DNA from 2 places in the Variovorax sp. P4_B11 genome. Region 2 is predicted to be linked to the other one. Evidence: riboswitches for the same ligand, from Rfam matches in the RefSeq annotation. Region 2 holds a riboswitch; the other holds the start of a gene.

Region 1 (15,766 bases), on a different contig from region 2:
CCAGACCGGCGGTCGTCCACCGGGGCAAGGGGGCGGTGGTGGTGGCCGCGAAGGCGGCCAGGGTGGTGGGCACGGTGGCGGCCACGGAGGTGGTCACGGAGGCGGTGAGGGTGGTGGGCACGGAGGGGGCGGCGGCCGCGGCGGCTGAGCGCCGGCCTTCAGTCCTTCTTGCGGGCGATCAGCGACACGAAGCGCTGGGCGCCCAGGCCGAGCGGCCGCTCGCGCGACCAGACCACGTCGACCCACAGGTCGAGCCCGTTGGACAGGTTCTCGAACGGAATCTCGACCAGCGCGCCCGCCGCGACATGCGGCCGCGCGAAGTTGCGCGGCAGCCAGCCCCAGCCCAAGCCGGCCGTGATCAGGCTCAGCGCGGCCAGCGCGTTGTCGGTGCGCCAGACATGGCGCGCGAAGACGAAGCGCGGGTCGCTGGTGGCCAGGTCGCGCCCGGCGACCACGATCTGCCGCGTGGTCGTCAGGTGCTCCTCGCGCAGCCGTCCGCCGGCCGCGGCCAGCACCGGGTGGTCGGGCGCCATCACGGCCACCATGGTGTCGCTGGCCACCTCCTGGAATCCCTCCCGACCATCCAGGCTGGGGCGTTCGAAGACCAGCGCCAGCTGGGCCCGGCCGCTGTGCAGCAGCGCCAGCGCGTCGGCCTGCGGCGCGGCCAGCACCTCGACCTCAAGCAACGGGTATTCGTCCGCCAGGGCGGCCAATGGGCCGCTCCAGGGCGCCGCCAGCAGCTCGGGGGCGATCGCCAGCGTGAGGCGGTTCTCGAGCCCCCGGGTGAGCGCCAGCGCCTGAACCTGGAGCTGCTTCAACTGCGCCGCCAGCAGGCGCGCCTGCGGTTCGAGCGAACGCGCGGCGGCGGTCGGCCGCGGCTCGCGGCCGCTGCGGTCGAACAGCGCCAGGTCGAGCTCGGCCTCGAGGTTGGCAATGGCCATGCTGACCGCTGAGGGCACCCGGCCCAGTGCCCGCGCCGCGGCGGAGAAGGAGCCGTGGTCGATGACCGCAAGGAACACTTCAACGGTATCGCTGGAAAAACTCATGGCAGCCAATTTATCAATTTATCTGAAAGAAGATGACTTTATATATCAGCCATATGAACATAAAGTCCAGCTCAAAACCAACCAACACAGGATCGATCTCATGCAAGGGCTCAAGCGCCGCGTCGTCTACATCAGTCTCTACGAGGGCATCGCCATCGTGGCCGCCAGCGCCGGGCTGGCGCTGATGTCGGGCCAGGGCCTGGGCCATTCGGGCGTGCTGGCGGTCATCGCGTCGGTTATCGCGGTGCTGTGGAACCTCTCGTTCAACGCCCTGTTCGAGCGCTGGGAATCCCGCCAGGCGGTGCGCGGCCGCAGCCTGCGCCGCCGCGTCGCCCATGCGATCGGCTTCGAGGGCGGGCTGGTGGCCTTCCTGGTGCCGGTGTTCGCCTGGTGGCTCGGCGTGAGCCTCTGGGAGGCCCTGGTGATGGACCTCGGCCTGGTGGTCTTCTTCCTGGTCTACACCTTCGTTTTCAACTGGAGCTTCGACGCCGTCTTCGGCGTGCCCGCATCGGCCGCCGGCGCCGCCCAGCCAGCGTAAAATCCGCGGCTCCCAAGGAGCGTTGCAGCGCCGCCGGCCTTCAGGTCGGCCGCGTCAGGCTTGGGCTTCCAGCCACTGGAGTGCAACGACGCTCGCCTGACCCCGTTTCCACAGGTGAGCCCATGCCAACCGATCCGTCCGCATCCCACAATCCGCCTCCGATGAAGCTGTCCGGCCTCGAGCCGGTGCAGATCGGCGAGGGCGCGCTGTTCGTCAACATCGGCGAGCGCACCAACGTCACCGGCTCCAAGGCCTTCGCGCGCATGATCCTCAACGGCCAGTTCGAGGACGCGCTCGCGGTGGCGCGCCAGCAGGTCGAGAACGGCGCCCAGGTGATCGACATCAACATGGACGAGGCCATGCTCGACAGCAAGGCCGCGATGGTGCGCTTCCTGAACCTGATCGCCAGCGAGCCCGACATCGCCCGCGTGCCGATCATGGTCGACAGCTCGAAGTGGGAAGTGATCGAGGCCGGACTGCGCTGCATCCAGGGCAAGGGCATCGTCAACTCGATCAGCATGAAGGAGGGCGAAGACCCCTTCCGCCACCAGGCCCGGCTGCTGCGCCGCTACGGCGCGGCCGCGGTCGTGATGGCCTTCGACGAGAAGGGCCAGGCCGACACCTACGAGCGCAAGATCGAGATCTGCGAGCGCGCCTACCGGATCCTGGTCGACGAGATCGGCTTCCCGCCCGAGGACATCATCTTCGACCCGAACATCTTCGCGATCGCCACCGGCATCGAGGAGCACAACAACTACGCCGTCGACTTCATCAACGCGGTGCGCTGGATCAAGCAGAACCTGCCCGGTGCCAAGGTCTCGGGCGGGGTCTCGAACGTGAGCTTCAGCTTCCGCGGCAACGACCCGGTGCGCGAAGCCATCCACACCGTCTTCCTGTATCACGCGATCCAGGCCGGCATGGACATGGGCATCGTCAACGCCGGCATGGTCGGCGTCTACGACGACCTCGAGGCCGAGCTGCGCGAGCGCGTGGAAGACGTGGTGCTGAACCGCCGCCCCGATGCCGGCGAGCGCCTGGTCGAGGTCGCCGAGACCGCCAAGAGCGGCGCCAAGGACGAAAGCAAGAAGCTCGAATGGCGCGGCACGCCCGAGCACCCGGTGCACGTGAACCAGCGGCTCTCGCATGCGATGGTGCACGGCATCACCGACTTCATCGTCGAGGACACCGAGGAGGCCTACCAGCAGATCCTGGCCAGGGGCGGCCGCCCGCTGCACGTGATCGAAGGGCCGCTGATGGACGGCATGAACATCGTCGGCGACCTGTTCGGACAGGGCAAGATGTTCCTGCCGCAGGTGGTGAAGTCGGCCCGCGTGATGAAGTCGGCCGTGGCCCACCTGATCCCCTACATCGAGGAAGAGAAGCGCCTGGACGAGGCCGCAGGCCGCGACGTCCGCACCAAGGGCAAGATCATCATCGCCACCGTCAAGGGCGACGTCCACGACATCGGCAAGAACATCGTCACGGTCGTGCTCCAGTGCAACAACTTCGAGGTCGTGAACATGGGCGTGATGGTGCCCTGCCACGAGATCCTGGCGCGCGCCAAGGTCGAGGGCGCCGACATCGTCGGCCTCTCGGGCCTGATCACGCCGAGCCTGGAGGAGATGCAGTACGTGGCCGGCGAGATGCAGAAGGACGATCATTTCCGCATCCGCAAGATCCCGCTGCTGATCGGCGGCGCCACCACCAGCCGCGTGCACACCGCGGTCAAGATCGCGCCGCACTACGAAGGGCCGGTGGTCTACGTGCCCGATGCCTCGCGCAGCGTGAGCGTGGCGCAGTCGCTGCTGTCGGAGCAGGCCGCGAGCTACATCGACGAGATCAACGCCGACTACGACAAGGTGCGGCACCAGCACGCCAACAAGAAGCAGGTGCCGCTGTGGCCGCTGGCCAAGGCGCGCGCCAACAAGACGCCGATCGACTGGTCGAGCTACCTGCCGCCGGTGCCCAAGTTCATCGGCCGCCGGGTGTTCCGCAACTTCGACCTCACCGAGCTGGCGAAGTACATCGACTGGGGCCCTTTCTTCCAGACCTGGGACCTGGCCGGCCCGTTCCCCGCGATCCTCAAGGACGAGATCGTCGGTACCGAGGCGGTGCGCGTCTATGCCGACGGCCAGCGCATGCTCAAGCGGCTGATCGAGGGGCGCTGGCTCAAGGCCAGCGGCGTGATCGGCTTCTGGCCGGCCAACACGGTGAACGACGACGACATCGCGCTCTTCGCCGACGAATCCCGCAGCGAGGTCGCGCTGACCTGGTACGGCATGCGCCAGCAGACCGAGAAGCAGGCGATCGAGGGCGTGATGCGGCCCAGCCGCTGCCTGGCCGATTTCGTCGCGCCGCGCGAGAGCGGCTTGAAGGACTACGTGGGCATGTTCGCGGTCACCGCCGGCCTGGGCGTCGAGAAGAAGGAGAAGTACTTCATGGACGACCTCGACGACTATTCGGCGATCATGCTGAAGGCCCTGGCCGACCGCCTGGCCGAAGCCTTCGCCGAGGCGCTGCACCATCGCGTGCGCACCGACCTCTGGGGCTATGCGGCCGACGAGGCCCTGAGCAACGTGGACATGATCGGCGAGAAGTACCGCGGCATCCGGCCGGCGCCCGGCTATCCGGCCTGCCCGGACCACAGCGTGAAGCGGCCGATGTTCGAGGTGCTGAACTGCGCCGAGATCGGCATGACGCTGACCGACAGCCTGGCCATGATGCCGGCCGCCAGCGTCAGCGGCTTCTACCTGAGCCACCCCGACGCGACCTACTTCAACGTCGGCAAGATCGGGCACGACCAGTTGCAGGACCAGGCGGCGCGGCGCCATGAGAGCGAGGCCGATCTCGAGCGTCTGCTGGCGCCGAATCTTTGATACCAACAGGCCGTCGCTAAGGCGCGGCGAGCGGGAGTTCCTATTCAGAAGTTGATGTTCGGGGCCGCGCACTATGCGGCGGCGGCGGTCTTCGTGGTCGCCTGCTGGGGCTTCGGCCGGGCGCTGCTGGCGCGCATCGGCGCGCCGCCGCGGCGCGACCGCGGGCTCGAGACCGCGATGGCCTCCGCCGCCGGCCTCGGCCTCATCGTCTGCGTCTTCCAGGCGATCGCGATCGCCGGGCTGTTCGGCCGGACCGCGGTGATCGGCACGGTCGCGCTCGGCCTGCTGGCGGCCGCGCTGCAGGCGCCGGCCTGGCGGCGCGAACGTCATGCGAGCGCGCCGCCCGCGCCCTTCGACTTCGTCGAGAAGCTGGCCCTGCTGGCGCTGGCGCTGACCGCGCTGCCGGCCCTGGTCGAGCCGCTGGCGCCGCCGGCCGTCTTCGACGAGTTGATGTACCACCTGCCCTATGCGCGCGAAGTGGCGCAGAGCGGCCGGCTCGGCGTCCACGAATGGCTGCGCTATCCCTGGTTCCCCTACAACTACAACCTGATTCATGCCGCCGGGCTGGTGCTCGGCGACGACGTCCTGCCGCATCTGCTGAGCGGGCTCGCGGGCTGGCTGTCGGTGTGGATGGTCTACCGGCTGGGCGCGCAGCATGCGAGCCGGCTGACCGGCCTCGTGGCCGCCGCCATCTGGCTCGGCATCGCCGACTTCGAGAGCGCGCTGATCGACATCGCCGTCGCGCTCTTCGTGCTCGCGGCCTGCACCGCCCTGTGGTGGTGGCGCGAATCCGCCGACACGGCGCGCGGGCCGCGCTGGCTGGCGCTCGCGGCCTTCTTCCTCGGCGTCGCCGCGGGCTCCAAGTACCAGGCGCTCACCGTGCTGCCGCTGGTCGGCCTGTTCGTGCTGCGGCGCGAGCGCCGGCTCAAGGTCTGGGGCGTGGCGCTGCTGTGCTTCCTGATCCCCTGCGTCTATTGGTATGCGCGCAATGCCCTCATGACCGGCGACCCTTTCAATCCGATCGGCTCCCGGCTGTTCGGATTCACCAACTGGATCCCGGCCGACTACAAGAATCAGGTCGACGACGTGAGGTCCCATGCCGCGTGGCCCAACGGCTTTCTCTGGGGCGTGCTGTTCGCGCCGCTGGGCCTGCTCTGGAAGCGGTCCCCCGCGGTTCGTGCGGCGGCGGTGTTCACCGCCTACTCCCTGCTCGTCTGGGCCCTGACCTCGCGCTATCCCCGCTATCTGGCCGCCTCGGTGCCGCTGATCGCGCTGGTCTCGGTGGTCGGTTGGCAGGCGCTGCTGGGCGGCGTGGCGAGCGGGCTGCGCCGCCTGCTGCCGCGCTGGAGCCAGAGCGGCGCGCTCGACCGCGCCGGCCGCTGGCTGGGCGTGCTGCTGCTGGTGGCGGGGGTCGGGGTCTCCTTCCACCTGACGCGGCGGAGCATCGCGACGATCGCGACCACGCAGGCCGAGCGCGCGGCCTTCCTCGAGGCCCACGTTCCGGGCTATGCGGTCATGAACTACCTGCGCGAGCACGCGACCGGCCGCGTCTACCAGATCGCGCTGATCGAAGCCACCTACTACGGGCCGGCTCAGGTCTGGGGCGATGCGATCGGGCCCTGGCGCTATTCCGATTTCATCGTGCTGCCGCCGGGCGAGTTCGCCCGCAAGCTGCGCGGCCTCGGCTTCGAGGCGATCGCGGTGGGCGCCGGGACCGCGCCGGTGCTCGAAGCCCGGCCCGGCTTCCTTGACCATTTCGCCCTGATGTACGAAAAAGCAGGCGCCAAGGCCTACCGCATCCTGCCTCCCAAGAATGACTGACCACCCTGACCTCAGCGGGCTGCGCATCGCCGCCGTGATCCCCTGCTTCAACGAGGCGCTCGCCATCACCCAGGTGGTGGAGGCGTTCCGCGCCGCGCTGCCCGAGGCCGAGATCTACGTCTTCGACAACAACTCGACCGACGGCACCGCGGCCGTGGCGCGCGCCGCCGGCGCCACCGTGATCCATGTCGCGCTGCGCGGCAAGGGCAACGTGGCGCGGCGCATGTTCGCCGACGTCGAGGCCGATGTCTATGTGATGGTCGACGGCGACGCCACCTACGACGTCAGCGAGGTGCGCCGGCTGATCGCCTTGATGGCGGAGGGCAACCTCGACATGGTGGTCGGTTCGCGCGTGGACGACGGCGCCGATGCGCAGACCTACAGGCGCGGCCACCGCTTCGGCAACGCGCTGCTGACCGGCGCCGTGGCAAGACTTTTCGGCGGCCATCTGAGCGACATGCTGTCGGGCTACCGCGTGTTCTCGAGGCGCTATGCGAAGTCTTTCCCGGCGGTGTCGGAAGGCTTCGAGATCGAGACCGAGCTGACCGTGCATGCGCTCGAGCTGCGCATGCCCTTCGCCGAGGTGCCGGTGCCGTACCGCTCGCGGCCCGAGGGCTCCGAAAGCAAGCTGTCGACCTATCGCGACGGCTGGCGCATCCTGAAGACCATCTGCAAGCTGTTCGTGAGCGAGCGGCCGCTGCAGTTCTTCTCCGGCATCGCGGGCCTGCTGGCGCTGCTGTCCGTGATCCTCGCCGTGCCGCTGGTCCTGACCTACGTGCAGACCGGCCTGGTCCCGCGGCAGCCCACGGCCGTGCTGGTGACCGGCACCATGCTGGTCGCGATGCTGTCGCTGGTCTGCGGCGTGGTGCTGCACACCGTGACCATCGGACGGCAGGAGGCCAAGCGCCTGTGCTACCTCGGCATTCCGGGCGTGCGCGAGCGCATCGGCAAGGCGTGAGGCTCGGTCGCGAGTTCCTGTCCTTCGCCGTGGTCGGCACGATCGGCTTCGTGGTCGACCTCGGCGTGCTGTACCTGGTGGCGCCGGCGCTCGGCTGGTATGGCGGGCGCGTGGTGTCCTTCATCGCGGCCGCGACCGCGACCTGGATACTGAATCGCCACTACACCTTCGGTCACCGGCGCTCGGAAGCGTCGCTGGCGCGCGAGTACGCCCGCTACCTGCTGACCATGCTGGGCGGCGCGCTGGTCAACTACGCGGCCTACGCCCTGACCCTGCATTGGCTGGGCGGCCCGCTGGCGCCCGCGCTCGGCGTCGCTGTCGGCAGCTGCGCCGGCCTGGCGGTCAATTTCCTGACGGCGCGCTTCCTGGTGTTCAGGTAGCCCGGCCGGCGCAGCTGGGCCCCTTCGTGAAACACCGCGGAACCGGCTTCGCCGGACCGCTGGTGTTGCCCCCGCAGGGGGCTGAGGAGCCGCGGCTCCAAGCCTGCCTGCGCAGGCTTGGACGGCTTCGAAGAGCCGCTGCCTCTGGCAGCGACTCGAGGCGACTACTGGGGGCGAGCTAAATCACCACCGGAATCTCAGTCGCCGGCGGCGTGTTGCGGCTGCGGCCGCAGCGCACGATGCCGTCGATCATCACCATCCCGACGCCCGGGATGTCTCCGAGCTGCACGCTCTCGAGCAGGGTCTTGCCGGCGGTGTGCTGCGCGCGGTCCATGAAGACGAAGTCGGCGTCGCGGCCGACCTCGATCAGGCCGCAGTTGAGCTTGCGGATGCGCGCCGTGTTGCCGGTCGCGAAGCAGAACACCAGTTCGGCCGGGATGTTGGCGATCGAGGACAGCATCGCCACCATGCGAAGGATGCCCAGCGGCTGCACGCCCGAGCCCGCCGGCCCGTCGGTGCCGAGGATCACGCGGTGCGGGCACTTGAGATCGAGCGCCGCCTTGGCCGCCGCGATGGCGACGCGCTCGTTGCCGTTGTGCACGATCTCGATCGCGCGCGACGACTTCTCGCACAGCTCGCAGACATGCGCCTCGGGCAGCGCGGTGTGGCCGCCGTTGATGTGGCCGATGATGTCGGCGTCGGCCTCGAGCACCACGTCCTTGTCGATCAGGCCCGAGCCCGGGATCGACGGGCCGCCCGTGTGGATGGTGCTCTGGATGCCGTACTTGCGGGCCCAGGCGACCATCTCCTTGGCTTCGTAGCCGGCCTTGACCGAACCCAGGCCGACCTCGCCCAGCAGGCCGACGCCGGCCTCGGCCAGTTCCTTGAAGTCGCTCTCGACCATGCCCTTTTCGATGACCGGCGCGCCGGCCAGCACCTTGACGCCGCCGGGGCGGAAGTTGTCGAAGGCGCGCTGCGCGGTGATCGCCAGTGCCTTGAGGCCGACGATGTCCTTGGGCCGGCCGGGCAGGTGCACCTCGCCGGCCGAGATCATGGTGGTGACGCCGCCGTGCATGGTCGAGTCGATCCAGCCGATCTGGCCCTGGCGCGGGGTCCAGTCGCCGAACACCGGGTGCACGTGGCTGTCGATCAGGCCCGGCGCGACGCAGGTCTTCTTGACGTCGATGACGGTCTTCGCGCCTTCCGTGTCGCAGTCCTTCTCCTTGCCGACCGCGACGATCAGGCCGTCGTCGACGACGATGGTGTCGGCGTCGAGGATGGGTTTGTCGATATCGCCCGAGAGCAGCAGGCCTATGTTCCGGATGACGACCTTGCCCGACTTGGCACCGGTTGCGACTTCTGCCATTTCTTTTCCTCGTGAGTGGATTCTTCTTCCGAAGCGCCGGCATCGACCGTGCGCAGCACCGTCTCGATGACGAAGTCTTCCCAGTGCGTGACGGCTTCGGGCGTTTCGAGCGGCTCGCCGAGGAAGGCGGTCAGCGTGTGCCGGTTCGATGTATAGAAATAACCCGTCGACGCGATCAGCAGGTACAGGTCGCGCGGCGCGACGTCGTCGCGAAACAGTCCCTGCGCGACGCCCGCTGCCACGATCTCGCTGATGATGGAGATCGCCCGCGACGAATATTCGCGGGCCCGCAGCGACTTCGCGATGTGCCGGCCCTTGTGCAGGTTCTCGGTGTTCAGCAGCGTGACGAACTCGGGGTTCTTGCGGTAGTAGCCGAGCACGAAGCGGATCACCGCGGTCAGCGACTCGACCGGCCGCGTGGCGTCGAGGTCGATCGCGGCCTCGGCGTCGTCCATGCGCCGGTAGATGCCTTCGAGCACCGCGATGAACAGGCCTTCCTTGCTGCCGAAGTAGTAGTAGATCATGCGGTCGTACGACTTCGCGGCCTTCGAGATCTTCTCGACGCTGCCGCCGTCGTAGCCGTACTTCGCGAACACCTTGGTGGCTGCGCGCAGGATGCTCTCGCGCGTGGCCTGCGCTGCGGCTTCGCGCACGCCGGTGCGGCGTGTCGCAGGCTTGGGCGCGCCTTTGCGCGGGGCTGCCTTGGACTCGGCCATCTCGGCGCGCCGGCTACTTCTCGGCGAAGGCGCGTTCGACGACGTAGTCGCCGGGCGTCGATGTGTTGCCTTCCTTGAAGCCGCGGGCCTCGAGGATGTGCTTGAGGTCGACCAGCAGGCCCGGGCTGCCGCACAGCATCACGCGGTCCTCGGCGGCATTGAGCGGCGGCAGGCCGAGGTCGTCGGTGAGCTTGTTGGTCTCGATCAGGTCGGTGATCCGGCCCATGTTGCGGAACTCCTCGCGCGTCACGGTCGGGTAGTAGAGCAGTTGCTTCTCGATCATCTCGCCGAGGATCTCGTGCTTGGGCAGGTGGTCGGTGACCAGGTCGTGGTAGGCCAGCTCGTCGACCTGGCGCACCCCGTGCACCAGGATGACCTTCTCGTACTTCTCGTAGGTCTCGGGGTCGCGGATGATGCTCATGAACGGCGCCAGCCCGGTGCCGGTGCCGAACAGGTAGAGCCGCTTGCCCGGCAGCGTGTAGTCGATCAGCAGCGTGCCGGTCGGCTTGCGCCCGACGATGACGGTGTCGCCGACCTGGATGTGCTGCAGCTTGGAGGTCAGCGGGCCTTCCTCGACCTTGATGCTGAGGAACTCCAGGTGCTCTTCATAGTTGGGGCTGACGATGCTGTAGGCCCGCAGCAGGGGCTTGTTGTTGACCTTCAGGCCGATCATCGTGAAGTGGCCGTTCGAGAAACGCAGGGCCGGATCGCGCGTGGTGGTGAAGGTGAACAGGCGGTCGGTCCAGTGGTGGACGCTCAGCACACGTTCTTCGCTGAATGCACTCATAAGGGTCAGGAATGGTTATGAACGAAAAAGGGATGCACCAATTGTCGGCGATGCAGGAGAAAACACCATTGCAAGCATCGGGCCCGTTTGCTACATTGATCTCGAAAATGTAGTGTTCACCACATGAAGGTGTAGTGGATGCTACACAAACGTCAGTTCCAGCACAAGTGAAGGTGCAAGCGGGTTTCCGGCACAGATGTTGCACTCCCGCTGGCCTCATCCCAAGAAATTGCCACGAGGTTCCCCGCGATGACCGAACACACCAAGACAGACGGACTGCCCGGCATGGACATGCCGGTGCTGCCCGAGGCGACCGGCCGGGCGCCGCTGCGCAACGAGCGCATGAATGCCGCCAAGGTCGAGTGCAATGCCTGCCCCGTGCTGTGCCAGATCTCCGAGGGCCGCACCGGCGCCTGCGACCGCTACGCCAACCGCGCCGGCGTGCTGGTCCGGGTCGACCCGGTGGTGCTGCTGCGGCGCGAACTGGCCAGCGAGTCGCCCGCGCTGGTGCCCTTCGCCCGCGTCGGCAACGAGATCGACGAGGCCGGGCGCACCGAGCCGCCGGTGGCCGATGCCGACTGGACCGGCGATCTCCTTCACGCCGACGAGGTCTTCGTGACCGGCGTGGGCTCGTCCACTACCTACCCCGACTACAAGCCCGCGCCCTTCATCGTGGCCTCGAAGGCGCAGGGCGTCGACATGGTGACGGTGGTCACCGAGGGCATCTTCAGCTACTGCAGCTTCAAGGTGAAGATCGACACCGACCGCTTCCTGGGCGCCGAGCAGGCCAACGTGCGCTACAAGGGCGAGGTCGTGGGCCACGTCACCACGGCCGAGTACGGCTCGCAGATGCTGTCGCTGGGCGGCGTGCACCACCTCACGGGCGGCAGCAAGAAGGAAGGCCGCATGACCTGCGAGCTGATGCAGCTGCTGGGCAACAAGCAGGCGGTCGAATGCGTGATCGACGGCGGCGCCAGCATGGTCATCCAGGCCGGCCGCGCACCGATCGTCAACGGCGTCGAAGAAAAGCGCATGCGCGTGGGCTGCGGCTCGGCGGCCGTGGGCATCTTCGCGCGCCAGCTGTTCGGCCATGCCGACGAGGTGGTGGTGGTCGACGACCACATCACCGGCGTGCTGACCGAGCACCAGGCCGGGCGCTGCCTCGACATGCCGCCCTCGGGCATCCAGATGCGCGGGCGCAAGTCGACGCCCGGGCGCTATTTCCAGGTCGCCAATCCGGGCGACGGATGGGGCGGCACCGACATCGCCGACCCGCTGTCGATCATCGAGGGCTGGGAGGAGGGCGTGGCGCGGCCGGGCCTGCGCCTGCTCATGACCTCCACCACCGGCGAGCATGCCCAGTGGTATGTGCTCGACGAGCAGTTGCAGCCGGTCGAGCAGCCGATGCCCGCCGACGTGCGCCGCATCGTCGATCGCATCGGCGAGAACTGCGAGCCTTCGCTGTGCACCGTGCTGTTCCTCGGCGGCGCCGGCGGTTCCTTGCGCGCCGGCGTCACCGAGAACCCGGTGCTGCTCACGCGGGCCATCAAGCGTGCGCTGGTCAACGTCACCTGCGGCGGTGCGCCGGCCTATGTGTGGCCGGGCGGCGGCATCACCGTGATGGTCGACGTGCTGCGCATGCCCGACAACAGCTTCGGCACGGTGCCGACCCCGGCCATCGTGGCGCCGATCGAATTCAGCATGCGCCGCGAGGACTATGCCGCGCTCGGCGGCCACATGGAGCACGTGTTCACGCTCGAGCAGGCGCTGGCGCGCGGCGCCTGGCAGGACGACGGTGCGCCGCTGTCGCGCCAGTGGCGGCGCATGGATGCGGCCAATCCCTGGCCGCTCGGCCAGCCGCCGATGCTGGGCTAGGACTAGGACTGGGACATGTCTGCACAACGCACCGCGCTCGACGGCGGCCGCTGGCATTTGAACCACGGCCCGATCGACATCATTGCCGAAGCCCACGGCAATGACGTCGAGGTCGCGGTCGCGCACGAGCATGCCTGGCGGCGCTTCGCCGTGCTGCTCGATGAACTGGTGGCCGAACTGCCCCTGCTGCGTCGCCCGGTGGGTACCGACTGTCCCGTGAAGGGCCCGGTCGCCCGCCGCATGTGGGAAGCCTGCGCACCGTTCCGTGCCGGCTTCATCACGCCGATGGCGGCGGTCGCCGGCGCGGTGGCGCAGGAACTCATCGCCTGCTTCCACCGCCCGGGCATCGAGCGCGCCTGGATCAACAACGGCGGCGATATCGCGCTGCACCTGGCGCCCGGGCAGACGGCGCGCATCGGTCTGTTCGCCGACCTCGCGCGCTTCGACCTGCGCGACTGCGGCCCCATCACCACCGATGGCCAGTTCGAGCTGCGTGCCGAGCATCCGGCGCGCGGCGTCGCCACCAGCGGCTGGCGCGGCCGGAGCTTCTCGCTCGGCATCGCCGACAGCGTGACGGTCTTGGCGGCGACAGCGGCCCAGGCCGATGCGGCGGCCACCGTGATCGCCAATGCGGTCGATGCCGACGATCCCGGCATCCGCCGCTGCCCCGCGAGCGAATGCAAGGACGACAGCGACCTCGGCGACATCCCGGTCACGGTCGACGTGGCCACGCTGGCGCCCGCCGTCGTGCACCGTGCACTGGAGGCGGGCGTCGCGCGCGCCGAGCGGCTGCAGCAGCTCGGGCTCGCATGGTCGGTGGTACTGGTCTGCCAGGGGCAGTGGCGGGTCGTGCAGCCCTTAAGCTCCGGTCTTCCGGCGGCACCGCCCCAGAGCGAGGGCAGCATCGCAGCCGATGCAGTTGGTTCAGTATTTGCTTAACGAAAAGCAGGGCACCTTTTCATGATCGATATCCGTCGCGTCTTCACCCATGTCGAGCACATCCACCACGAGTTCGGACCACCCGTCGCAACGCCGCTGGTGCGTGGCGCCATCGGCGCGGTGCTGACCAATCCCTTCGCGGGCCGCTACGAGCCCGACATCCTGCCGATGATGGCGCTGCTCGACCCGGTGGGCGTCGACATGGCGCATCGGCTGCGCGCCGCCATGGACGTGCCGGTGGAGCGCATCGCGACCTACGGCAAGGGCGCCATCGTCGGCGCTGCCGGCGAGCTCGAGCACGGCGCGCTGTGGCACGTGCCCGGCGGCTACGCGATGCGCGAACTGCTCGGCTGGAAGGGCGACCGCGAGGCCTATCGCAAGGGCCAGGTCGAAGAGAAGACCGGCCAGCCCGGCAACGCGCTGTCGATCGTGCCGTCGACCAAGAAGGTCGGTCCACCGGGCGCCACGCTCGACGTGCCGCTGACCAACATCAACGCCAGCTACGTGCGCGGCCAGTTCGACGCCATCGAGGTCCGCGTGCCGGGTGCGCCGGCGGCCGACGAGATCGTCTTCATCCTCGCGATGAGCACGGGCTACCGCGTGCATGATCGCGTCGGCGGGCTCCGCGCGGAAAACATCAGCAAATGGGACGGCCTGCGCTGAACCCCGATCGCATCGAAGAGACAAGGAACAAATCCATGACCGCGAACATCCGCAAGCTCGTTATCCAGGTCGACGAAACCCGCAAGGAAATGGGCCAGGCCATCGACCCGCCCACGCGCCGCGCCGTCGCCATCGCCGTGATCGAGAACCCCTACGCCGGCCGCTACAGCGAGTCGCTCGACGAACTGATCGCGATCGGCGAGGAGCTCGGCGCGCTGCTGGGCCGGAAGGCCGTGGCCGCGCTCGGCATCGAGCCTGGCCAGGCACAGAGCTACGGCAAGGCCGCGATCGTCGGCGAGGCCGGCGAGCTCGAGCATGCCGCCGCGATCCTCCATCCGAAGCTCGGCGCACCACTGCGCGCGGCGGTCGAGAAGGGCGCCGCGCTGGTGCCGTCGAGCAAGAAGCGCGGCACGCTCGGCACCGCCATCGACGTGCCGCTGGGCCACAAGGACGCCGCCTTCGTGCGCAGCCATTTCGACGCCATCGAGGCCCGCGTGTCGGATGCTCCGCGCGCCAACGAGATCGTCGTCGCGGTCGCGGTCACCGACAGCGGCCGTCCGCTGCCGCGCATCGGCGGCCTCCAAGCCTCCGAGATCAAGGGCGAGGACGGGCTCCGTTGAGCCCGTTCGTCGCAAAGCTTTTCTTTCTGTTCGATCCCAAGGAGTTCCCGATGAATCCATTGCGCCTTGCCTTCACCGCGGCCGCGGTCGCCACGCTCGCCACTGCACTCGTTCCCGCGCACGCACAGGGCGTGATCAAGATCGGCGAGATCAACAGCTACAAGGCGCAACCCGCCTTCCTCGAGCCCTACAAGAAGGGCATGGAACTCGCGGTCGACGAGATCAACGCTGCCGGCGGCGTCAACGGCAAGAAGATCGAACTGATCAGCCGCGACGACAACGCCAACCCGGGCGACGCGGTGCGCGTGGCCGAAGAGCTGGTGTCGCGCGAGAAGGTCGACATCCTGGCCGGCACTTTCCTGTCGAACACCGGCATGGCGGTGGCCGACTTCGCCAAGCAGAAGAAGTTCTTTTTCCTGGCCGGCGAGCCGCTGACCGACAAGCTCACCTGGCAAGGCGGCAACGCCTACACCGTGCGCCTGCGTCCCGGCACCTACATGCAGGCCGCGATGCTGGTGCCCGAGGCGGCCAAGCTCAAGAAGAAGCGCTGGGCCGTGGTGTACCCCAACTACGAGTACGGCCAGTCGGCGGTGGCGGCCTTCAAGACCTTGCTGAAGGCGGCACAGCCCGATGTCGAGTTCGTCGCCGAGCAGGCCACGCCGCTCGGCAAGGTCGACGCCGGCAGCGTGGTGCAGGCGCTGGCCGATGCCAAGCCCGACGCGATCTTCAACGTGCTGTTCGGCGCCGACCTGTCGAAGTTCGTGCGCGAAGGCAACACCCGCGGCCTGTTCAAGGACCGCGACGTGGTGAGCGTGCTGACCGGCGAGCCCGAGTACATGGACCCGCTCAAGGACGAGGCGCCCAACGGCTGGATCGTCACCGGCTACCCGTGGTACGGCATCACCACGCCCGCCCACAAGGCCTTCGAGCAGGCCTACCAGGCCAAGTTCAAGGACTATCCGCGGCTCGGCTCGGTGGTCGGCTACAGCATGATCAAGTCGGCCGCCGCCGGCATCGCCAAGGCCAAGAGCACCGACACCGAGAAGGTGGTCGCGGCCTTCAAGGGCCTGCAGGTCGACACGCCCTTCGGCAAGATCACCTACCGCGCCGAGGACAACCAGTCGACCATGGGCGCCTTCGTGGGCCGCACCAAGAACGACGGTGGCAAGGGCGTGATGGTC
Region 2 (15,766 bases):
CTCCCAACACCCCGAACCCATGGCTGAACTGTTCATCGGCCTGATGTCGGGCACCTCGCTGGACGGCGTCGATGGCGTGCTGGCGGATTTCTCGAACGGCGGCATCGCCGTGCAGGGTTACGCGGCCGCCCCCTTCCCGATGAGCCTGCGCGCCGAGCTGATGGCGCTCAACACCGCGGGCAGCAACGAACTGCATCGGGCCGCGCTGGCCGGCAACGGACTGGCCCGCGTGTACGCCCGGGTGGCGCAGCAGTTGCTGGACGACGCCGGACTGGCGCCCGATGCCATCGCCGCCATCGGCGCCCATGGCCAGACCGTCCGGCACCGGCCCGGCGAATTCGACGAGGTCGGCTACACCCTGCAGATCAACAACCCCTCGCTGCTCGCCGAACTGACCGGCATCCGGGTGGTCGCCGACTTTCGCAGCCGCGACCTGGCCGCGGGTGGCCAGGGCGCTCCGCTGGTGCCGGCCTTCCACCGGGCCCTGTTCGCCCGCGACGACCGGGCGGTGGCGGTCCTGAACATCGGCGGCATCTCCAACCTGAGCATCCTGCCGGCCGGCACCGGCACCGTGCTGGGCTTCGACTGCGGGCCGGGCAACGCCCTCATCGATCACTGGAGCCAGACGCACAACGGCCAGCCCTTCGACGCCGCAGGCCAGTGGGCCGCGGGTGGCCGGGTGCTCCCCGACCTGCTTTCGCGCATGCTCGCGGAGGCCTATTTCGCCAAGGCGCCGCCGAAGAGCACGGGCCGCGACCTGTTTCATCCGAACTGGCTGGCCGCCCACCTCGGCACGTCGACAGCAAGCCCGGTCGACGTCCAGGCCACCCTGACCGAACTGACCGCCCGCACCTGCGCGATGGACCTGCTACGCCATGGCGCCGACAGCCAGACGCTGATCGTCTGCGGCGGCGGCGCCCTCAATCTGCATCTGCTGGCGCGCTTGCGCGCGCTGTTGCCGGCCATCGAAGTGGTGTCCTCGGCGGAGCGCGGCCTGCCGCCGCAGGAGGTCGAGGCGGCGGCCTTCGCCTGGCTGGCGCGCGCCACGCTGAATGGCGAAGCCGGCAATCTCGCCAGCGTCACGGGCGCCCGCGGCGCCCGCGTGCTCGGCGCCATCTACCCCTGAATTTGGCTCGCCCCCAGGTTGCCCGCACTTCGTGTCGGGCGCCCACCCCCTACCGGGGGCAACACCGGCGGCCCGGCGGAGCCGGTTCCGCGGTGTTTCACCGGCGGGCCTGGCTGCGCCGGCCGAAGTCCCAGGGTTTGTCGGCTGCGCGCGGGCAATCGATCAGAGGGCGGGCAGCAAAAAGCCGCCCGGAGGCGGCTTCGTGGAGGCACGCGCCTGAAGGACGTCAGGCCGAGAAGCTCGAACCGCAGCCGCAGGTGCTGGTCGCGTTCGGGTTCTTGATCACGAACTGGGCGCCCTGGAGGTCTTCCTTGTAATCGATCTCGGCGCCGACCAGGTACTGGTAGCTCATGGCGTCGATCAGCAGCGAGACACCGTTCTTGGTCATGGTGGTGTCGTCTTCGTTGGTGATCTCGTCGAAGGTGAAGCCGTACTGGAAGCCGGAGCAGCCGCCACCCTGCACGAACACGCGCAGCTTGAGATCGGGGTTGCCCTCTTCGGCGATCAGGTCGGCGACCTTGGCGGCCGCGCTGTCGGTGAAGACGATCGGCTCGGGCATCATGGCCGGGGTCTGGAGGGTTTCTGCAACGGCGCTCATTGTGAGGGGACTCCTGTGGGGCCGAACAATGCGGCCGATCGACGAATGCTACTTCAATCAACAAAAAACCGCCCGAGGGCGGTTTCTTGACATTGCGAGCGGTAAGCCCAAAGCGCTTTAGCGCTTCGAGAACTGCTTGCGGCGGCGTGCGGAATGCAGACCGACCTTCTTGCGCTCGACTTCACGCGCATCGCGCGTCACGAAGCCGGCCTGGCTCAGCACCGGCTTGAGCGTCGCGTCGTAGTCGATCAGGGCACGGGTGATGCCGTGGCGCGCCGCGCCGGCCTGACCCGATTCACCGCCGCCAGCGACGTTGATCATGATGTCGAAAGCTTCGACGTTGTTCGTCAAAAACAGCGGCTGCTTGGCGATCATGATGGAGGTTTCCCGGCCGAAATAAGCCTGGATGTCCTTGCCATTGACCGTGATCTTGCCGGTGCCCTTTTTCATGAACACGCGGGCGACGCTCGATTTGCGACGGCCGGTGCCATTGTTCCATTCACCAATCATTCTCAAGGCTCCTTACAGTTCCAGCACTTTGGGCTGTTGGGCGGTATGCGGGTGCTCTGCACCACCGTACACCTTGAGTTTCTTGATCATCGCATAGCCGAGCGGGCCCTTGGGCAGCATGCCCTTGACGGCTTTTTCCAGGGCACGGCCCGGGAACTTGGCTTGCATGTCGCGGAAGTTGGTGGCACTGATGCCGCCCGGGTAGCCCGAGTGACGGTAGTACACCTTGTCGATCGGCTTGGCGCCGGTGACACGCAGCTGGGCTGCGTTGATGATGACGATGAAGTCACCGGTATCGACGTGAGGCGTGTAAATGGCCTTGTGTTTGCCGCGCAAACGGAGAGCAACTTCGCTGGCTACTCGTCCGAGGACCTTGTCGGTCGCGTCAATCACAAACCACTCGTGCGTCACGTCAGCGGGCTTGGCGCTGAACGTTTTGGTCATGAGTTTCTCTTTCGAGGGTTTGGCGGGCCCCACGTGAGCCCGCGAACGTCTGGCCCTTTTCCACGGTCGGCGTTCCTCTGGCGGGAATCTCTTAGGTGGTGGTCTGACCCCCGCCGAAGCGGGCATCGTTCTTCGCCGCGGGGCCACAAAAGCGCTGCGAAGCCCTCCATTATACGAAGAAAGGCGCCTGCGCCGCAATCCGGCGCCCTTTTCGGGGCGAGGGGCCGTTACCATCGGGGGCATGTTCAGCTACCGCCACGCCTTCCACGCCGGCAACCACGCCGACGTGCTCAAGCACACGGTGCTGATTGCCACGCTCGAGCACCTGCTCGAGAAAGACACCGCCCTCACCGTGGTCGACACCCATGCCGGCGCCGGCCTCTACCGGCTCGACGGCGACTACGCCGGCACCAGCGGCGAGGCGGCAGAGGGCATCCTGCGCCTGCTGGCGCCCCCGAAGGCAGCCCCGGCGGCCGCGCCGGGAGGCGGCAGCCCCCCCAAATCCGCCGCCACGGCACCCGAGGCGCCACTGGCCGACGCCCTCGCCCGCTACCTCCAGGTGGTCGGCGACTTCAACCCCAAGGGCGGCGCCAAGATCTATCCGGGCTCGCCCTTCATCGTGCACCACCTGCTGCGCGAGCACGACAAGCTCAAGCTGTTCGAGCTGCATCCGACCGACGCCCGGACCCTCGACGCCAACATCGCCCAGCTCGAGGCCGGCCGCCAGATCGCGGTGCTGCGCGACGACGGCTTCGGCAGTGCCACCAAGTTCCTGCCGCCGCCCTCGCGCCGCGCGCTGGTGCTATGCGACCCGAGCTACGAGATCAAGAGCGACTACGCCCGGGTGCTGGACTTCGTGGCCGAGGCGCTCAAGCGCTTTGCCACCGGCACCTACGCCGTCTGGTACCCGATCATCCCGCGGCCGGAGGCGCACGACCTGCCGCGCCGGCTCAAGACGATGGCGACCAAGGCCGGCAAGTCGTGGCTGCACGCCACGCTGACGGTCAAGTCGAGCAAGATCACGACCGATGCCACGGGCGCCACGCACCGGCCGGGGCTGCCGGCCAGCGGCATGTTCCTGATCAACCCGCCCTACACGCTCAAACCGCTGCTGGCGGCCGCCCTGCCGCAGATGGCCTTGCGCCTGGCGCAGGACCGCAACGCCACTTTCTCGCTCGACAGCGGAGGCTAGCGGCGCTTGCGCGGCGTGACCTTCGGGGTGGGCTTCTGCGCCGCCTCCGGCGCTGCCTGAGGCGGGGTCTCGGCCGGGCCCGCCTCGCTTCCGCCGCAGCGATCGGTCTCGTTGTCGACGACCGATAGCGCCACCGTCTTGATCCCCATGCCGAGCATGCCGATCGCTTCGGCCGCGGCCCGGCTCAGGTCGATCACGCGGCCCGAGGAATAGGGCCCGCGGTCGTTGATGCGCACCAGCACCTCGCGGCCGTTGACCAGGCTGCGCACGCAGACGCGGGTGTTGAAGGCCAGCGTCTTGTGGGCCGCCGTGAGGGCCGTCATGTCGAAGCGCTCGCCGCTCGCGGTCTTGCGCTGATGGAACTGGATGCCGTACCAGGAGGCGCCGCCGCGCTCGAAGACTTCGCGACCTTGGTCACCGGGAAATCCGTCGTCCGGCTCGCCGGTGCCCGACGCCGCGAGGTCGTAGCGCACCGAAGGCACCGCGGAGCGCGGCGGCGCGCCGGGCGGCAGGGCCGGCTGCTTCGCCAGCGGGCGCAAGCGCCCCTGCGGGACATCGCCGGCCGCTTGGCCCTGCGAGGGCGGCTGCACCGAGCAGGCCGCGAGCAGCCCGGCCGCGAGCAACGCCGCGAGGCCGCCGCGCAATGTCATGCAGCCCAACCCAGCCGCTGCAGCACACCGAGCGTGGCCACCGACTGGTTCATCGTGTAGAAATGCAGCGCCGGTGCGCCGGCCGCGCTGAGCCGATCGCAGAGGGCCGCAACGACGTCGAGACCAAAGGCCTTGATCGAGGCCGTGTCGTCGCCGAAGCTCTGCAGCCGCAAGCGGATCCAGCGCGGGATCTCCGCCCCGCACGCATCCGAGAAACGCATCAGCTGGGTGGAACTGGTGATCGGCATGATGCCCGGCACGATCGGCGTGTCGAGCCCCAGCGCGCGGGCATCGTCGACGAAGCGCCAGTAGGCCTCGGGGCTGAAGAAGTACTGCGTGATGGCCGAGTCGGCGCCGGCCCGCACCTTGGTCGCGAAGGCCTGCAGGTCGGCTTCGGGCGAACGGGCCTGCGGATGCACCTCGGGGTAGCAGGCGACCTCGATGTGGAAGTCGCGGCCGGTCTCCTCGCGGATGAAGGCCACGAGATCGCTCGCATAGTGGAATTCGCCGCCCAGGCCGTAGCCGCTCGGCAAGTCGCCGCGCAGGGCGACCAGGCGCTTGACGCCCATCGCCTTGAGTTCGGCCAGTTGCGCGCGAACGGTGGCCTTGGTGGCGCCGATGCAGGAAAAATGGCAGGCCGCGGCCACGCCTTCGGACAGGATCTCGCGCACCGCGCCGAAGGTGCCATCGTGCGTCGAGCCGCCGGCGCCGTAGGTCACGGAGCAGAACTCGGGCTCCTGTGCATAGAGCTGCTGGCGCACGGCACGCAGCTTGACGGCACCTTCGGGCGTCTTGGTCGGAAAGAACTCAAAGCTGAGCGGTAGGCGCACGGCCGGCTCCTGGTTCGCCGTCCGCTCGGACGGCATGAATGAAAAACTCGCGGTTGCCGTCGCCGCCGGCGATCGGGCTGTCGAGCCAATGCACGACGCGCAGCTGCAATGCCGCGCAGGCATCGCGCAGTCGCTGCTCGACCACGGCGTAGAGCGCCGGATCGCGCACGATGCCGCCCTTGCCGACCTGCCCCGGTTGCAGCTCGAACTGCGGCTTGACCAGCATCAGCAGCTCGCCCTGCGGCTGCAGCAGCGGCACCAGCGCGGGCAGCACCAGCGTCAGCGAGATGAAGGACAGGTCGCCGACGATCAGGCCGAAGTCCGCGTCCTCGGGCGACTCGGCGCTCCAGGCCGCGGCGTCGAGCGTGCGGGCGTTGACGCCTTCGATCGCGGTCACGCGCGCATCGTCCCGCACCCGCGCGTGCAACTGGCCATGGCCGACGTCGACGCCCACCACGTGCGCGGCGCCCTGCTGCAGCAGGCAGTCGGTGAAGCCGCCGGTCGACTGGCCGACGTCGAGGCAGCGCCGGCCGCGCGGGTCGATGCCGGTCGCGGCCAGCGCGCCCTCGAGCTTGAGCCCGCCGCGCGAGACGTAGCGCGCCTCCGCGGCATCGAGCAACTCGAGCTCGGCGCCCTCGGGGATCTCGTCGCGGTTCTTGCCCACGACGCGCCAGTCGGCGCCGTCGCGCCAGCGCAGGCCGCCCGCGATCAGCCGCACGGCCTGCGAGCGGGATGCGGCCAGGCCGCGTTCGACGAGCAATTGATCGGCGCGCAAAGCGCTCCTCAATAGCGGTAGGTGTCCGGCTTGTAAGGGCCGTTCTTGTCGACGCCGATGTAGGCGGCCTGCGTGTCGGTCAGCGTGGTCAGCATGGCGCCGACCTTCTTCAGGTGCAGGCGCGCGACCTTCTCGTCGAGGTGCTTGGGCAGCACGTAGACACGGCCGGCCTGGTAGGCATCGGGCTTGGTGAAGAGCTCGATCTGGGCGATGGTCTGGTTCGCGAACGAGGACGACATCACGAAGCTCGGGTGGCCCGTGCCGCAGCCCAGGTTCACGAGGCGGCCCTTGGCCAGCAGGATGATCTTCTTGCCATCGGGGAAGGTGATGTGGTCGACCTGCGGCTTGATCTCTTCCCACTCGTACTTCTCGATCGAGGCGACGTCGATCTCGTTGTCGAAGTGGCCGATGTTGCAGACGATCGCCTGGTCCTTCATGGCGGCCATGTGCTCGTGGCGGATCACGTCGCGGTTGCCGGTGGTGGTGACGAAGATGTCGGCCTTGTCGGCGGCGTACTCCATGGTCACGACCTTGTAGCCTTCCATCGCGGCCTGCAGGGCGTTGATCGGGTCGATCTCGGTCACCCAGACCTGGGCGCTCAGGGCGCGCAGGGCCTGGGCCGAGCCCTTGCCGACGTCGCCGTAGCCGGCCACGCAGGCGACCTTGCCGGCGATCATCACGTCGGTGGCGCGCTTGATGCCGTCGACCAGCGATTCGCGGCAACCGTAGAGGTTGTCGAACTTGCTCTTGGTGACCGAGTCGTTGACGTTGATGGCGCGGAACTGCAGCGTGCCCTTGGCCGACATCTCGTTCAGGCGGTGCACGCCGGTGGTGGTCTCTTCGGTCACGCCGATGATCTGGGCCGACTTGCGGCTGTACCAGGTGGCATCGACCGCCAGCTTGGCCTTGATCGCGGCGAACAGGATGCGCTCCTCTTCGCTGGTCGGGTTGGCCAGCACGCCCAGGTCCTTCTCGGCCTTCTGGCCCAGATGCATCAGCATCGTGGCGTCGCCGCCGTCGTCGAGGATCATGTTCGGGCCTTCGTCCTTCGCGCCCTTGGGGCCGAATTCGAAGATGGCGTGGGTGTAGTCCCAGTAGTCGGTCAGCGACTCGCCCTTGATCGCGAACACCGGCGTGCCGCTGGCGGCGATGGCGGCGGCGGCGTGGTCCTGGGTCGAGAAGATGTTGCACGAGGCCCAGCGCACGGTGGCGCCGAGCGCCTGCAGCGTCTCGATCAGCACCGCGGTCTGGATCGTCATGTGCAGCGAGCCGGTGATGCGCGCGCCCTTCAGGGCCTGGCCCTTGGCAAACTCCTCGCGGATCGCCATCAGCCCGGGCATCTCGGTTTCGGCGATCCGGATTTCCTTGCGGCCCCAGGCGGCCAGGGACAGGTCGGCGATCGCCTGGTCGGCGGTCGAAACGGGGGACGGTTTGAGAACAGCGCTCATGTTGGCTCCAAAGCAGGTTTGACAGTGGCCACTGCGTTCGGGGAAGAGACTCACCGCGAGAACAGCGGGTGAGCGTGGTTGCGATGATGGTCCGAGCCTCACGCCTGTCGGCGCTGCAACGCTCCTCGGAACGGGGCATTTTAGCGCGTCGCGCGGCCGGCCCGCCAGCAGGGTCCGGCGGATCGCCCTAGACTGCCCTTCCCATCACCGCCGCACCGCATCCCCGCCATGCCCAAAGCCAGAATCCTCGCCCTTTCACTCGCGGCGGCCACGTCGGTCGCGCTGTCCTCCGGCGCCGCGGCACAAGCCGATGCGCCGCCGGTACGCGTGCGTGGCGTCATCGCGCATGTCGATGCCGATTCGCTGACCGTGAAGGACCGCAGCGGCGAAGTCGTCACGATGGCGCGCCCCACCGACATGCGGGTCACCGAAGTACGGCCGATCAGCCTCAGCGACATCAAGCCCCACAGCTTCATCGGCGCCGGCGCGACGCCGCAGCCCGACGGCAGCCAGCGCGCGGTGGAAGTCCATGTGTTTCCGGAGGCCATGCGCGGCACCGGCGAGGGCTTCCGTGCCTGGGACACGGTGCCCAACGGCACGATGACCAACGCCACCGTCGCCACGCTCGCGGCGGCGCCTGCGTCGACGCCCGGCGGACGGAAGATCGTGCTCAGGTACAAGGGCGGCGAACAGACCTTGATCGTTCCGCGCGGCACGCCGATCGTCGCCTTCAACCCGGCGCAGGACGACCAGGCGGCGCTGGTGGTTCAGGGCGCCCAGGTCGTGGTCACGGCCCGGGTCAAGGACGGCAAGCCGACCGCCTCGAGCGTGCTGGTGGGCCGCAACGGCTTCACGCCGCCGATGTGAATCGAAGGGGCCGGCCGGCACGGCGGCGGCACGGCCGGTAAAATTGCGGGCTTTGCTTCCAGCAGCCCGCGCCCGTGAGCGCGCACCGCGTTCACCATGAACTTCGCCTCCGAAACCAAACGCCGCCGCACTTTCGCGATCATCTCCCACCCCGACGCCGGCAAGACCACGCTGACCGAGAAGCTGCTGCTGTTCTCGGGCGCGATCCAGATCGCCGGCTCGGTGAAGGCGCGCAAGGCCTCGCGCCACGCCACCTCCGACTGGATGGAGATCGAGAAGCAGCGCGGCATCTCGGTCGCCTCGTCGGTGATGCAGATGGTCTACCGCGACCACGTCATCAACCTGCTCGACACGCCCGGCCACAAGGACTTCTCCGAAGACACCTACCGCGTGCTCACGGCGGTCGACTCGGCGCTGATGGTGATCGATGCCGCCAACGGCGTCGAGGCCCAGACCCGGCGGCTGATCGAGGTCTGCCGGCAGCGCGACACGCCGATCATCACCTTCGTCAACAAGATGGACCGCGAGGTGCGCGAGCCGCTCGAGCTGCTCGACGAGATCGAGCGCGAGCTCGGCATGCCCTGCGTGCCGATGACCTGGCCGGTCGGCCAGGGCAAGACCTTCGGCGGCATCATCAACCTGCGCACGCAGGCGATGACGGTGTTCGAGTCGGGCCAGGAGAAGCTGCCACAGGACTTCGAGACCATCCCGCTGACCAACCGCGAGGCGCTGAACAAGCGCTTCGGCCGCGAGTTCGACCACGCGATGGAGAGCATGGAACTGGCCACCGGCGCCTCGCCGAGCTGGGACCGCGAGGCCTTCCTGTCCGGCAAGCAGACGCCGGTGTTCTTCGGCTCCGGCGTCAACAATTTCGGCGTGATGGAAGTGCTCGACGCGCTGGTCGACCTGGCACCGCCGCCGCAGCCGCGCACCAGCACCACGATGGTCAACCGGCAGCCGGTGGTGCGCGAAATCCAGCCCGAGGACAAGGACTTCGCCGGCGTGGTGTTCAAGGTGCAGGCCAACATGGATGCCAACCACCGCGACCGCATCGCCTTCGTGCGCATGGCCTCGGGGCGCTACACGCCGGGCATGAAGCTGCGCGTGCAGCGGACCGCGAAAGAGCTGCGGCCGACCAGCGTCGTGACCTTCATGAGCCAGCGGCGCGAGGCGGTCGAGGAAGCCTATGCCGGCGACATCGTCGGCTTCACGACCCACGGCGGCGTGCAGCTCGGCGACACCATCACCGATGGTGCCTCGCTGCAGTTCACCGGCCTGCCCTTCTTCGCGCCCGAGCTCTTCATGACCGTGATCCTGAAGAATCCGCTGCGCACCAAGCAGCTGCAGCAGGGCCTGGCCCAGCTCGGCGAAGAAGGCGCGATCCAGGTGTTCCGGCCCGAGGTCGGCGGCCCGATGCTGCTCGGCGCGGTCGGGCAGCTGCAATTCGAAGTGGTGCAGCATCGGCTCAAGACCGAGTACGACGCCGACATCCGGCTCGAGGGCTGCCAATACACCGGCGCGCGCTGGATCACGGCCGACACGCCGGCCGAATTGCGGTCCTTCGTCGATGCCTATCCGCAGCGCATGGCACTCGACGCCGCCAACACGCTGGCCTACCTGTGCACCTCGCCCTACGACGTGCGGCTGGCGCAGGAGCGCTTCCCGAAGATCCACTTCCATCCGCTGCGCGAGCATGCGGGGCTGTCGCTTCAGACGTCCTGATGTCCGCCCCCACGCTCGGCACTGACGTGTCCTCGCTGCCCCCCGAGGGGGCGCAGCCGCCCTTGGGGCGGCCCGGCGGCCAGCTGATGCAGGCCCTGACCGAGTGGCCGCCGGCGGCGCGGCGCGCGCTGGTCGGCGTCTTCACCGACATCGACGACACGCTGACGACCGAGGGCGCGATCAGCGCCGATGCGCTCGCGGGTCTCGCCGACCTTCGAGCCGCGGGCTTGCATCGCGTGGCGATCACGGGGCGCCCGGTCGGCTGGAGCGAGCCCTTCGCCAGCGTCTGGCCGGTGGACGCCATCGTGGCCGAGAACGGCGCCGTCGCGCTGCTGCCCTTGCCCGGTGGCGCGATCGAGAAGCGCTACCAGCAGGACGCGTCCACGCGCGCACGCAACTTCGCCCGCATGCAGGCCGTGCTGGACCGCATCGAGCGCGAGATCCCCGGCGCCCGGCGCGCCACCGACTCGGCGGGCCGCGAGTGCGACATCGCGATCGACCACAGCGAATTCACGCGGCTCGACGACGCGCAGATCGCCGCCGTGGCCGCCCTGATGCGCAGCGAGGGCATGCACGCCACCGTCAGCAGCATCCACGTCAACGGCTGGTACGGCGAGCACGACAAGCTCGAGGGCGCGCGCTGGATCGTGCGCGCGCTGTGGGGCCGCCGGCTCGACGACGAGATGCCGCGCTGGGCCTATGTCGGCGACTCGACCAACGATGCGCTGATGTTCGAGCATTTCGAGCACAGCATCGGCGTCGCCAATGTCCGCCGCTTCGAGGCCGCCCTGTCCCACCTGCCGCGCTATGTCACGCAGCAGGAGCGCGGCGCCGGCTTCGCCGAGGTGGCGGCCGCGGTGCTCAGGGCACGGTGAAGGCGACCGGCCTGGCGCGGGCGACCACGTTGCCGGCCGCGGTGTTGCTCATCAGTTCGAGCCGCGCGTTGTAGCTGCCCTTGGGCGGATGGAGCCACAGCTCGGTCTGGCCGCCATCGAGTTCGATCACCTCGGTCTTCTGGCCCTGGCGCTCCAGCACCAGGCGGAAGTGGCCGGTGTCCGGCACCTTGGGCGCGGCGCTCGAGATGTTCAGGCCGCTGGCGTGGAACTGCACGCGCAACGGCAGTTGCACCGTGCTCCGGTCCGCGGGGCTCAGCAGTTCGATGCGCGGCGTCCCAAGCAGGACGGCCGGCGTGATGCCCTTGCTCTGCTTGCTGACCGTGAACTTGAGCGGCTTGCTATAGACGAAATAGGGAATGTGGCCCTGGTCGGCCAGCACCAGCCGCATCGTGTAGCTGCCCGGCGGCAGATCGACCACGGTCTCCATCTGGCCCTTGCCGAAGTGGATGTAGTGCTCGGTGAAAGGCAGCGGCTTGGTGAAATCGAGCGGCAGCGGCTGGTCGATCAGCAGATGGTGGTGGCCCGCCGTGCCCGCGGACCTGCCGGCCGGCACGATGCCACGCATCGAGAGACCGAATCGCGCCACGAACGGAGCCTCCAGCGTGCTGCCGTCCTTGAGGTTGGTGAAGTAGGCCTCGGGCGACCAATTGGGCGGCGGGACCACCCAGGGGTGGACCGCCAGGGCCGTGCCGTCGGCCGGCGCGGCGGCGGAGGCCGGCGGCGCATCGGACGCCTGGGCGCCGGCGCCACCCGCCCCTAGCAGCAGCGCGGCAGCCGCCGCCACGCCCGCGGCCCGCCTTCGGTGACGCTCTGGATGTCGCATTCCCCACTCCTTCAGTGCTTTGTTCAATTGTGTTTCAGGACGTACAGCGACGAGGATGGCATGAATGGCGGCGGCGTGAAATAGGTCTTCAGTAGTGCGGCGGCAAGTCGTCGCGCAGGCTGCGCGCCCCTCCTGCGCCCGGATCGGGGCTTTGCTGGCGCAGTTGCGCGACCTGGCGCAGCAGGCTGTCGATCTGCTCCTGCTGGCGGTAGATGGTCAGGTTCAGCTGGTCCAGCAGGTCTTCGGTGAAGCTCGCCTTGATCTCGAGGTCGGTCAGCCGGCGTTGCGTGTCTTGCGAGGTGTCCATGGGGCGCTATTGGACAGGAAGCCGACGCGCGCATCGGCCAGAATGCCGCGCATGGACCTCGCGATTCGCCCGCTCGACCTCGACCAGATGCCGCTCGTGACCGAGATGGCCGCCCGCGAAGGCTGGAACCCCGGCCTGCACGACGCCGCCTGCTTCCACGCCGCGGACCCCGGCGGGTTCCTGGTCGCCGAGCATCGCGGGGAGGCGGTGGGCTGCATCAGCGCAGTGTCGTATGCGGGTCGCTTCGGCTTCATCGGCCTCTACATCGTGGCGCCGGCCTGGCGCGGCCGGGGCTTCGGCATCCGCCTCTGGCGCGCGGGCATGGCGCGGCTCGCTGGCCAGGTGGTCGGACTCGACGGCGTGCCCGCACAGCAGGACAACTACCGCCGCAGCGGCTTCGAACTGGCCTGGAACAACGCCCGCTTCGCTGGCGTGGCCCGCGGCGGCAGCGCCACGCCGCCGCAGGTCGCCCCGCTGGCCAGCGTCGACGACGCCCTGCTGCAGGCCGACGACCGCCGCGTGTTCCCGGCAGCGCGCGAAGCCTTCCTGCGCGCCTGGATCCGCGTGCCCGATGCGATCGGCCTGGCCTGGCTCGACGGCGGCCGGCTTGCGGGATGGGGTCTGATCCGGCGCTGCCGCGAGGGCCACAAGATCGCGCCACTGGTCGCGGACGACCCGAAGGTCGCACACGCCCTCTTCGTGGCCTTGTGCGCGGCGGTGCCGGCAGGCGACGCGGTCTACCTCGACGTCCCGCTGCCGAACGCCGAGGCAGTGGCCATGGCGCAGGCCGCGGGAATGCGCAGCGTGTTCGAGACCGCGCGCATGTACGCCGGCGCTGCGCCGGCCTGCGAGTTGCAGCGGGTCTACGGGCTCACGAGCTTCGAGCTCGGGTAGCCCGCCCGCTCATTGCGGCTTGCCCAGCCCGAGCTTTTCGATCAGCGCCTTCTCGCGAGTGAAGGTGGTCTGCGCGAACTTCGCGTAGTCGGCCGAGCTCATGTAGATCGGCAGCATGTCGTAGCGGCCCAGCGCGGCCACATAGCTGGGCTCTTCCATGGCTTGCTTGAAAGCGTCGTGCAGCTTCTTCACGACCGCGGGCGGCGTGCCCTTGGGCGCGCCGATGCCGAAGGGCGAGTTCTGCACGATGTCGATGCCCAGTTCCTTCAGCGTCGGCGCGTCGGGGAACTTGGCCAGCCGCTTCTCGCCCCAGGTGTTGAGCACCCGCAGCTTGCCGGACTCCACCAGCGGCGCGAAGCCTGTCGAATCGGCGATCGCCATCAGGTGGTTGCCGAGCACCGCCTGCGCCAGGTCGGCACTGCCCTTGTAGGGCACGTGCTGCAACTGGATGCCGAGCTGCTGCGCCACCAGTTCGGTGGTCAGGTGCGGGCTGGTGAGATTGCCGGTCGAGCCGTAGGTCAGCTTGCCCGGATTGGCCTTGGCATAGGCGACGAAATCGTTCCAGGTCTTGAAGGGGCTGTCGGCCGGCACCGCGATGCCGAAGGCGTAGCCGGTGACGTTGATCACGTAGCTGATGTCCTTGACCGGATCCCAGTTGATCTTGGTCGTGTAGGGCAGGCGGAACACGCCGAGCGGGATCTGGCCGATGGTGTAGCCGTCGGCCGGCGCGGTCTGCAGCGCTTGCGCGGGCAGCGTGCCGCCGGCGCCCGGCTTGTTGTCGACCACGATCGGCTGGCCGAGGATCTTGGAGGCGTTGTCGGCCAGCTGCCGCATCGTGATGTCGGTCGGGCCGCCGGCCGGGAAGGCGACGATCAGCTTGATCGGCCGGGTCGGGAAGGTCTGGGCGTGGACCGCGGTGGCGGCCACGCCGAGCAGCGCGGCACACAGGAGGGAACGACGAAACATGGGAAGCACTCCGGAACGGATTCGAATGGCCGCATTGGGCCGCAGGGACTTTCGCGGGGCAAGCGGGTATCTCCCCGGTCGAGTCGCCGGTGCGTCAGCGCGCTCCCTCAGCCGGCCTGCTGCATGAAGCCGTCGAGCACGTTGACCGCATTGGCGCCGACCTCGGCCACCGCGTAGCCGCCCTCGAAGACGAACACTGTGGGCCATCCGGCGCGGGCAAGGTCCTCGCCGATCCGCAGGTAGTCGGGCGTGGCGAGCGTGAAGCCGGCGATCGGATCGCCCGCGAAGGTGTCGAGCCCGAGCGAGACCACCAGTGCGCCGGGCCTGAAGTCCGCAATGCCCCGCAGCGCGGTCGCCAGCGCTTCGCGCCAGAGCGGGAAGCCGCTGCCGCGCGCCAGCGGCAGGTTGTGGTTGAAGCCCAGGCCCTCTCCCGTGCCGCGCTCGTCGGCATAACCGAGGTAGTACGGGTACTCGGTGTGCGGATCGCCATGCAGGCTGGTGAACTGGACGTCGGCGCGTTCGTAGAAGATGGCCTGCGTGCCGTTGCCGTGGTGATAGTCGATGTCGAGCACGGCGACGCGGTCGATGCCGGCATCGCGCAGGCTCTGTGCGGCGATCGCCGCGTTGTTGAGGAAACAGTAGCCGCCGAAGAAGTCAGTGCCCGCGTGATGGCCCGGCGGGCGCGTGAGCGCGAAGGCGGCACGCTCGCCTTGCAGCACGCGTGCCGCGGCGGTCAATGCGCAGCAGGCGCCCGCGCGCGCCGCGGTCCAGGTGCCCGCGGTCAGCGGCGTGCCGGCGTCGTACGAGAACAGGCCCATGCGCGCGGGAAAGCTCGCGGGCAGCACGTCGGAGCGGAAGGTACGGATCGGCCAGTACGAAGGCAGCGCGTCGCGTGTGGCGTTGGCCGGGTCGAGTGCGACCCATTCGTCCCATGCCGTCGACAGGAAATCGAGGTAGCGCGGCGCATGGACGCGCGCGATCGCGGCGTCGTCGAAGGCCTCAGGCGCTTCGATCGCGCCGAGCCTGCGCTGCTTGAGTTCCTGCAGGACATAGTCGGCACGCGCAGGGACCTCGAAGCAAGGCACGAGTTCGCCGCGGAACATCTCGACCTTGCCGTGGTGCAGGGCGTGGCGGTCGTTGTAGATCGTGAGCATGGCGCTAGGGTAACGCGGAAGAGCGTGGGGGCGGCGGCGGGCGGTATGCCCCGGGCCGGCCGACGTCACCGGCCCTTCGGGCTTCCCTGCGCTGCTCGCGGTACGCGGGGTCTCGCTCAAACTCGCTCCGCTGCGCTCCACTCAAACAGTCGCGAGCCCTGATCCGCGTACCGCTGCGCTGCTCGGCGGTGCCTCAACGGCCGGCCCGGGGCATACCGCCCACCGCCGTGGACAGGTTGGGGTTGCATTGCGACGCTGGAAGCGCAGGGGGCTGCTCGCACACCCCGAAGCCCGGCATGCGGTGCGGGACGGGCGATCCCCTCTGCACCGCTGAGGAGCGCAGCTTCAGGCGGATCAAGGGCCGCGCGTGTTTGAGCGCAGCGAGTTTGCGCGGACCCCGCCTGAAGCGAGCACCGCAAGGCAGCCCGAAGGGCCGGCGCAGTGGGGTCGACCGGCCCGTACCGCGTGCCGGGCGCCCCCGAACGAACAAGCCGACGCAATCACGCTTCGCGCCGCTTCGGCTCCGACTTCGCTTCGCGCACCGGCAGCGTCAGCACCTCATGC

What was found. A riboswitch is a leader RNA that binds a small molecule or an ion and turns the genes downstream of it on or off. The one in region 2 is predicted to bind S-adenosylhomocysteine.
Region 1: linked by a shared signal. The riboswitch ahead of metH (methionine synthase) and the one ahead of ahcY (adenosylhomocysteinase) in region 2 are both predicted to bind S-adenosylhomocysteine.

What each region holds. Positions count from the first base shown of each region.
Region 1 is NZ_JBFUHO010000002.1:14,661-30,426, reverse strand. Features, by position in the region: gene AC1DYD_RS02295 (SH3 domain-containing protein) at 1-148, shown strand, start outside; gene AC1DYD_RS02290 (LysR family transcriptional regulator) at 159-1,046, opposite strand; gene AC1DYD_RS02285 (PACE efflux transporter) at 1,147-1,584, shown strand; S-adenosyl-L-homocysteine riboswitch at 1,593-1,685, shown strand; gene metH (methionine synthase) at 1,707-4,460, shown strand; gene AC1DYD_RS02275 (ArnT family glycosyltransferase) at 4,515-6,281, shown strand; gene AC1DYD_RS02270 (glycosyltransferase family 2 protein) at 6,274-7,239, shown strand; gene AC1DYD_RS02265 (GtrA family protein) at 7,236-7,619, shown strand; gene AC1DYD_RS02260 (amidohydrolase family protein) at 7,798-8,985, opposite strand; gene AC1DYD_RS02255 (TetR/AcrR family transcriptional regulator) at 8,931-9,701, opposite strand; gene AC1DYD_RS02250 (ferredoxin--NADP reductase) at 9,715-10,488, opposite strand; gene AC1DYD_RS02245 (6-hydroxynicotinate reductase) at 10,738-12,363, shown strand; gene AC1DYD_RS02240 (UPF0280 family protein) at 12,379-13,302, shown strand; gene AC1DYD_RS02235 (amino acid synthesis family protein) at 13,324-13,965, shown strand; gene AC1DYD_RS02230 (amino acid synthesis family protein) at 14,001-14,585, shown strand; gene AC1DYD_RS02225 (ABC transporter substrate-binding protein) at 14,636-15,766, shown strand, end outside.
Region 2 is NZ_JBFUHO010000006.1:145,008-160,773, forward strand. Features, by position in the region: gene AC1DYD_RS08865 (anhydro-N-acetylmuramic acid kinase) at 20-1,126, shown strand; gene erpA (iron-sulfur cluster insertion protein ErpA) at 1,353-1,724, opposite strand; gene rpsI (30S ribosomal protein S9) at 1,842-2,234, opposite strand; gene rplM (50S ribosomal protein L13) at 2,247-2,678, opposite strand; gene AC1DYD_RS08885 (23S rRNA (adenine(2030)-N(6))-methyltransferase RlmJ) at 2,920-3,870, shown strand; gene AC1DYD_RS08890 (septal ring lytic transglycosylase RlpA family protein) at 3,867-4,520, opposite strand; gene metF (methylenetetrahydrofolate reductase [NAD(P)H]) at 4,517-5,350, opposite strand; gene AC1DYD_RS08900 (TlyA family RNA methyltransferase) at 5,328-6,125, opposite strand; gene ahcY (adenosylhomocysteinase) at 6,134-7,573, opposite strand; S-adenosyl-L-homocysteine riboswitch at 7,637-7,706, opposite strand; gene AC1DYD_RS08910 (hypothetical protein) at 7,802-8,440, shown strand; gene AC1DYD_RS08915 (peptide chain release factor 3) at 8,537-10,162, shown strand; gene AC1DYD_RS08920 (HAD-IIB family hydrolase) at 10,249-11,037, shown strand; gene AC1DYD_RS08925 (DUF4399 domain-containing protein) at 11,024-11,881, opposite strand; gene AC1DYD_RS08930 (SlyX family protein) at 11,970-12,188, opposite strand; gene AC1DYD_RS08935 (GNAT family N-acetyltransferase) at 12,240-13,082, shown strand; gene AC1DYD_RS08940 (Bug family tripartite tricarboxylate transporter substrate binding protein) at 13,092-14,048, opposite strand; gene AC1DYD_RS08945 (histone deacetylase family protein) at 14,156-15,202, opposite strand; gene uvrA (excinuclease ABC subunit UvrA) at 15,703-15,766, opposite strand, start outside.